One region of the Nonomuraea sp. NPDC059194 genome, then DNA from elsewhere that is predicted to be linked to it. Evidence: riboswitches for the same ligand, from Rfam matches in the RefSeq annotation. Region 1 holds a riboswitch; each other region holds the start of a gene.
The links. A riboswitch is a leader RNA that binds a small molecule or an ion and turns the genes downstream of it on or off. The one in region 1 is predicted to bind cyclic di-AMP.
Positions count from the first base shown of each region.

Region 2: it holds a riboswitch for cyclic di-AMP, as region 1 does, so the genes downstream of both, ACFXJ8_RS21325 (coiled-coil domain-containing protein) here and ACFXJ8_RS07775 (CHAP domain-containing protein) in region 1, are expected to answer to the same signal.
Region 3: it holds a riboswitch for cyclic di-AMP, as region 1 does, so the genes downstream of both, ACFXJ8_RS23955 (glycoside hydrolase family 25 protein) here and ACFXJ8_RS07775 (CHAP domain-containing protein) in region 1, are expected to answer to the same signal.

Region 1 is NZ_JBHZBH010000004.1:113,039-115,293, reverse strand. It holds gene zwf (glucose-6-phosphate dehydrogenase) at 1-363, shown strand, start outside; gene ACFXJ8_RS07775 (CHAP domain-containing protein) at 351-995, opposite strand; cyclic di-AMP (ydaO/yuaA leader) riboswitch at 1,038-1,187, opposite strand; gene ACFXJ8_RS07770 (magnesium transporter CorA family protein) at 1,435-2,255, opposite strand, start outside.
Region 2 is NZ_JBHZBH010000017.1:27,648-29,902, reverse strand. It holds gene ACFXJ8_RS21325 (coiled-coil domain-containing protein) at 1-720, opposite strand, end outside; cyclic di-AMP (ydaO/yuaA leader) riboswitch at 724-864, opposite strand; gene galT (galactose-1-phosphate uridylyltransferase) at 931-1,992, opposite strand; gene ACFXJ8_RS21315 (DeoR/GlpR family DNA-binding transcription regulator) at 1,989-2,255, opposite strand, start outside.
Region 3 is NZ_JBHZBH010000020.1:58,732-60,986, reverse strand. It holds gene ACFXJ8_RS23960 (DUF3237 domain-containing protein) at 1-252, shown strand, start outside; gene ACFXJ8_RS23955 (glycoside hydrolase family 25 protein) at 742-1,416, opposite strand; cyclic di-AMP (ydaO/yuaA leader) riboswitch at 1,442-1,604, opposite strand; gene ACFXJ8_RS23950 (hypothetical protein) at 2,073-2,255, shown strand, end outside.

The DNA of each region.
Region 1 (2,255 bases):
AGCGCCAGGCCGGCGCCCAACCTGGTCAGGTTCAGGATGCATCCCGATCCGGGAGTGACGTTCGACCTGCTGGCCAAGGAACCGGACGTGCTCGACAGGACCTGTCCGGTGCCGGTGTCCGTCGACTTCACCAAGGTGCTCGGGCCCGCGCAGGAGGCCTACGAGCAGGTGCTGAAGGACGCGCTCGCGGGGGATGCCCGGCATTTCGTCAGGTTCGACCTGGTGGAGGAGTCGTGGCGCATCGTCCAGGACATCCTGGCCTTCGACGGCGCGCCCGAGCCGTACGAGAAGGGGACGTGGCCCGAGGGTGCCGCCCGCATCGCGCCGGGCGGCTGGCACCCCGTCGGGGCTCAGGCCTTGTAGTCGGGGTAGCCGTAGCCGACGACCTGCGACTTCGGACGGACGCGCTGCTCCACCTTGCCGTTGCCGGTGTTGCCCTCGATGGTGCTGATCGTGCCGTCGCCGTTGTCCTTCTCGACGAAACCGACGTGCTGGATGTCGTCGAGGTCCTTGCCGCCCTTCCAGGAGAAGAAGACGACCGCGCCGGGCGTGGACTTGGTGCCCCAGCGCTTGTTGGCCTTGAACCACTTGGCGAAGGTGACGGTGTAGGCGTCCCAGCCGACCGTGGGCCGCAGGCCGCTCTTCTCGCCGACCCAGGAGACGAACATCGCGCACCACGGCGCGTTGGCGTAGGCGCGGATGCTGCCACCGTCGCGGTTCACGGTCTCGGCCGCGCGCTGGGACGACATGTACCAGCGGTGGAAGGGGGTGCCGCCACCGGCGGCGTTCTCGGCCACACCCACCTGCGACTCCGCCACCTTCAGCAGGGAGGCCGCGTTCACCTGAGCGGGCTTCTGGGCCGCGGACACTTGCTGCGGGCGGGCTGCTGCCTGCGCCCGCGCCGCGTGGTCGTCACCGAAGGAGTGAACGTTCGCGAACATCGCTCCGGCCGCGACGGTCAGGCCGACGGCAAGACGGGGAAGGTTCGCGGACACGACGGAACGACGAAGAACGTGCTTGAACATACGGGAATTTGCTCCTAGCTTCCATGCCGCCTACCGGGTTAGCTGACGGGTTCGGGCGTGGAAGTGCCCTACGGACGCCATCTGCGACGGGCGTTCCGATTCACCCCAAGGGAGATTGGGTCCCCGGTTCCGCGACCATCGCGGATTCGGCGGCCGCGCCGGTCTGCGGAATCGACGTTCATGTAGGTGACGTCCATGCAGATGCGCGGTCTCGGCAATATTGAGGGCGCGGGCGGCGTGCAGTGGCACGCCTGATGTGCGCCTTGAGTGCCCTCAACGTAAGCGAAACGTATAGAGCGGTGCAAGTGTTGTCCCGGCCGCGGGCGCGCAATCCCCTGCGGCATAGGGGATCCGCAACGGAATTCTTTACCTTGGCGTCGCCTTTACGCCGGCTCCTCGAGGCGGTCGGCTACAGCCAGTCGCGCTTGCGGAAGACGGCGATCAGTGCGGCGGAGACGCCCACGATCATGGCTGTCGACGTCCAGAACCCGATCGGCTGTTCGGCACCGGGATAGGGCACGTTCTGGCCGTAGAAGCCGGTGATCGCGGTGGGCACGGCGATGATCGCCGCCCAGCTGGTGACGCGCTTCATGATGGTGTTGAGCTGGAAGCCCTGCTGGGACAGGGAGGTCTCGCGGATGTTGCCGATCAGGTCCCGCAGCGAGTCGATCCACTCGCTGACGCGCAGCACGTGGTCGTAGACGTCCTGGTAGTACGGGGTCATTGCCGCGTCGACCACGTGGAGGTCGCGGCGCAGCAGGGCGTTGAGCACCTCCCGCATCGGGAGCACCACGCGGCGGAAGGCGACCATGTCCTTGCGCAGCTCGAACGTGTGCCGCTGGAGCGACCTGGTCGCGCCGTCGTCGGTGAACAGCGAGTCTTCGAGACCTTCGACGCGCTCGTCGAGGTCCTGGACGATCTCGAAGTGGCCGTCGACGATGTAGTCGAGCAGGCCGTGCAGCAGGAAGCCGACTCCGTGACCGGCCAGACCGGCGTTGGCGTCCCAGCGTTTGGCCACCTGGTCGATGTCGACGCCGTCGTCGGAGCGGACGGTCACCAGCGCGTTGCGGGTGACGAAGATGTCGATCTCGCTGATGGCCAGCCGGCCGGTCTCCGGGTTCAGGCGCACGCCGTAGACGCTGAGGAACAGGTGGCTGTCGTAGACGTCGAGCTTGGGCCGCTGGCGATCGTGCAGGACGTCCTCGACGGCCAGGGCGTGCAGGCCGAGCT
Region 2 (2,255 bases), on a different contig from region 1:
CGGATGCTCGCCGCTGCCGCCCGACCTGTAGCAGCCCACCGTGAACGGCATCGCGAACGTCTTCTTGATCGTGTCGCGCATGAGTTCGGTCCGCGGCGTGATGTTCTCCGAGCCCGTCGGGAGTTCGGGTGCCCAGCTCCCGTCGGCCTTGCGCCCGGTCCCGGTCGGCACGAGCTTGTCAAGCTTCTTCTCGATGTCCTTGATCATGCCCTCGGCCTCCTTCCGGTCGTCGGCGACCTGGGCGGTCTCCGTCTCGATCCGGTCGGCGAGCGTGGTCGCCTCGGCCGCGGCCTGCTTCTTGGCGTCGCGGGCCGCGGTGACGTTCTTGACCACGGCGTCCTGCTCGGCGCTCATCTGCTCGAGCAGGGCGGCGGAGTTGAGGTCGGGGGTGTAGAGCAGCGTCGGCAGGTCGGGGGTGCTGGCCTGGTAACGCAACTCAGTGATCTTGGAGGCTTCGGCCTCGGCCTTGACGAGGGTCTGCTCGACCGCCGCCAGCCGCTCCTGGGCTGCCTTGGCGGCTTTCTGCGCCTTGGCCAGCGAGACCCGCTTGGCGTTGTAGCGCTCGATGAGCTTGTCGACCTTGGTGTTGAGCTGCTTGAGCTCGGCCCGCAACGTGGGCTCGGACGGCTTGGGGGCAGCCGATGCCGCGTTCGCGGAAGCGATGATGAGGGACAGTGCGGCAAGCGCGCCGCATGCGAAACGGGACGTGGGGGACGCCACGAACGATCCTCTCCGTCTGCCGGCCGGGTTAGCTGACGGGTTCGGGCGGGAGGTGCGGCCCTACCACAGACGTGGATTCACCCCAGGTTCTTGGTGGGTCCCCGGCTCCTGGGCAACGCGCCCAGGATTAGGCAATGTGACCGGCGTGAAAGCCGACAAAAGGGATGTTAGTGGTAAATGTCCGGTAATGCGACTCCATGCGGAGACAAATTAGTGATCTACCTGTGATCGAAGTAGGCGCGCGGCTTCCTCGGGCAGCACGTCGCTGACGAACGCGCCCATCGCCGACTCCGAACCCGCCAGGTACTTCAGCTTCTGCGGGGCCCGTCGGATGCTGAACAGCTCCATGTGGAGATAGGCCAGGTCACGGCCCTGCCGTACGGGGGATTGGTGCCAGGCCGCCACGTACGGCATGACCACGCCGAACAGGCCGTCCAGCGCCCGCAGCACCCGGGTGTAGACGGGGCCAAAGGCGGCGCGCTCCTCCTGGGTGAGGGCGGCCAGGTCGGGCACCTGGCGGTGCGGGTAGAGGTGGACCTCGAACGGGTAGCGGGCGGCGGCGGGGACGAACGCGGTCCAGAACTCGTTGCCGGCGACCACCCGCTCGCCCGCGCGCTCGGCGGCCAGCACGTCGGCGAAGAGGTTCGGCCGCTTGGCCGCGGCCGCCAAGTGCCGTTGGGTGCGGGGGGTGACGTAGGGGTAGGCGTAGATCTGGCCGTGCGGGTGCCCCAGCGTGATGCCGATCTCCGCGCCCCTGTTCTCGAAGCAGAACACCTGCTCCACGCCGGGGATGGCCGACAGCTCGGCCGTACGGTCGGCCCACGCCTCCATGACCAGCGCCACCTGGTCGTCGGAGAGCGCGGAGAAGGAGGAGTCGTGGTCGGAGGTGAAGCAGACCACCTCGCAGCGGCCGACGCCGGGGCGCACCTCGCTCAGGCCGCCGGGGTCGGTGTAGGAGCCCAGGTTGGTGGAGAAGCTGGGGAACCTGTTCTCGAAGACGACCACGTCGTACTCGGCGGCCGGGATCTCGGTGAGCATGCCGGGCCTGGACGGGCACAGCGGGCACTCGTCGGCCGGAGGCAGGAAGGTGCGGGTCTGCCGGTGGCCCGCCATCGCCACCCACTCCTCGGTGAGCGGGTCGTAGCGCAGCTCGGAGGCGACCGGCCTGGGCGGCAGCTCGCGCTCGTCGATCGCGCTCCTGTCGGCGTCGTCGCGCCGATCGAAGTAGATCAGCTCTCGGCCGTCGGCCAGGTGCGCGATGGTGCGCTTCACTTCGGGTCCTCCGCGATGATCAGTTGTCCGGCCCGCTCGGCCAGTTCGGCCCGGGCCTCCTCCGGCAGGCCGGCGTCGCTGATGACGACGTCGGCCTCCGAGAGCTCGGCGATCGTGCTGATGCCGACCGTGCCCCACTTGGTGTGGTCGGCGGGGACCACCAGGCGGTGCGCGGAGGCGACCAGCTCCCTGTCGGTCTCCGACTCCAGCAGGTTCGGCGTGGTGAAGCCCGCCTTCACGCTCATGCCGTGCACGCCCAGGAA
Region 3 (2,255 bases), on a different contig from region 1:
TACCTCCTCCAGGCGGAGGACGGCGCGGTCATCGACATCGTTAACCGGGGGTACTACCACGAGGGCGGCCAGAGCCCCGACCAGTTCGACGGCGACCTCCAGGTGGCCTCGGCCGGCGTCTACTACCGCACGTCGCCGACCTTCCGCACCGACGCACCGGCCCACCGCTGGCTCGCCGAGACCGTGTTCGTCGGGCTGGCCCGCGAGGCGAGCGAGGACGTGGTGGCGATCCGCATGTACGCCCTGACCTGAGCCCCCCGCCCTGGGGCGCGGCGTCGATCTCGCGGTCACGGACGTGGTCCCAGGTTGCGGCGTCGGTCTCGCGGTCTCGCGGTCTCGCGGTCTCGCGGTCTCGCGGTCTCGCGGTCACACGGACTCGCGGTCACGCGGTCCCAGGTCGCGGCGTCGGACTCGCGGTCACACGGTCTCGCGGTCTCGCGGGCTCGCCGTGCCGCGCCGGGGTGGGCGCCGCGGCCCCCTCTGGAGCACATCCCGGAGGGCCGTCGCCGGTTCACCGCGCGGTAATGGGGGACGTCGCGGGGGAACACCGCCCGGGGGGACGAGGGGATGCGGGGCCGCGGCCAGTGCGGTGGTCGCGGCCCCGCCGTGCGGGGGTGTTCCCTCCACGACCCATCGTAGGAATGGCGATATGTCGCGACATCGGGTGATTGGTGGGCTTGTCGGGATCGAAAAGCTGAGGGCCGGGTCAACCGATCGGTTGACCCGGCCCTCACCTCCGACCTAGGCCCGCTTGTGGAAGCCCAGATCGCGCAGCCCCATGGGGGAGAGGCTGGCGACGTTGTGGTCGTGATCCGTGGACGCGTACTGGTGGATCGCCCACTCCTTCCATGGCTTCGGCGCGCTGACCTCGCCCTTCGCCTTGCCGTAGTGGGCGACCCAGAGCGGGTAGTCGCCCAGCCCGTCGCCGTGCCGCTGGGCGAACGACCACGAACTGTAGAAGATCGGCTTGACCCCGGTCGCGGCCCTGACGCGCTCCAGCCACCGCTTGGCCCAGGCGTTGACCTCCTTGGCCGAACGCCCGTCGGTCACCTCCAGGTCCAGGATGAGCAGGTCGCCGTTATCCAGCCCCTGCTTCTTGACGACGTCGAGGAACCGGTCGGCCTGCCGTACCGGATCGGCGCCGGGACGGCCGAAGTGGTAGGCGCCGCGAACGAGCCCGTTCTTCTTGATCTCGGCCCAGTTGCGGGCGAACGTGGCGTCGGCGAACGAGGTGCCCTCGCTGGCCTTGGCGATGCCGAACGACAGCCCGTCGGCACCCCAGTCGAAGCCCTGGTCGTGGTTGGAGACGTCCACGCCGTACGGCTTGGTTTCGGCGGTGGCCATGGCGGGGGTGGCCCAGACCAGCGCCGCTGCCGCGACGCACGCGCCTACCAGCCGGGCTTTCTTGTGCGGCATTGTGAACAGCTTGTACAAGAGGTGGGTCCTCTCCTTGGGACGCCTACCGGGTTAGCTGACGGGTTCGGGCCAGGAGATGCCCTACCGCTGGATTTCGAGCAGGCCGCACTCTGCTCGGGGTCGCGGATTCACCCCAGAAGGCTGGGTCCCCGGCTCCCCGCTGGGCGGGAACTCGGCGGCCGGTGGCAGCCCTCCCAGTGAAGGCCGATAACCATCCGGTAACGCCGGACCCTAATAAAGGACCGCTCAAAAAGCAAAATCCGGATAAGTAAAACGGCCACGGATCGCCAAGCCCGCCGTACATGGGCCTCCATGGCCAGGGCGACCTCGTCGGGCCGCCTCCGGCCCCGCCCGCAGTGGGTGCCGCACGGCGTCGAACCGGACGCACGGCCCCCCTTCGAGTGGGCGCGTGGCCGAAGAACACGGTGCGCTCCTGCGAGCCGCGGTGGTCGCCACTCATGGTCAGGCTGCCGACGCGGACAGTGGTACCTCGGCTACCCGGGCTCGCGCGGAGAGGTAGTTGTTGACGGTGCGGGGCCTACTTCCTGGGGGAGATGGTGGTCGGCCTCGAGCGAGGACAGGTCATACCTTGTAGATCCGGATGAGAGTAGAGATCGGTGTCCCACCGAATCCGTCCTGCCGCCAGAGGAGCGAATGTGACCTTGAACGCGGAGACTGTGACCGCTGTCGACGAGTACTTCTCCCGGTACGGAAGACGGCGTCACAGACTGGCGCGCCTGCATCGCGGCATGGTGGAGTTCATGGTCGCCGAGTACGGGACAGAAGTCCTGGACCGGCTAGAGCTGGACTACCAGTGCACATGCTGCGATGAGGAACAG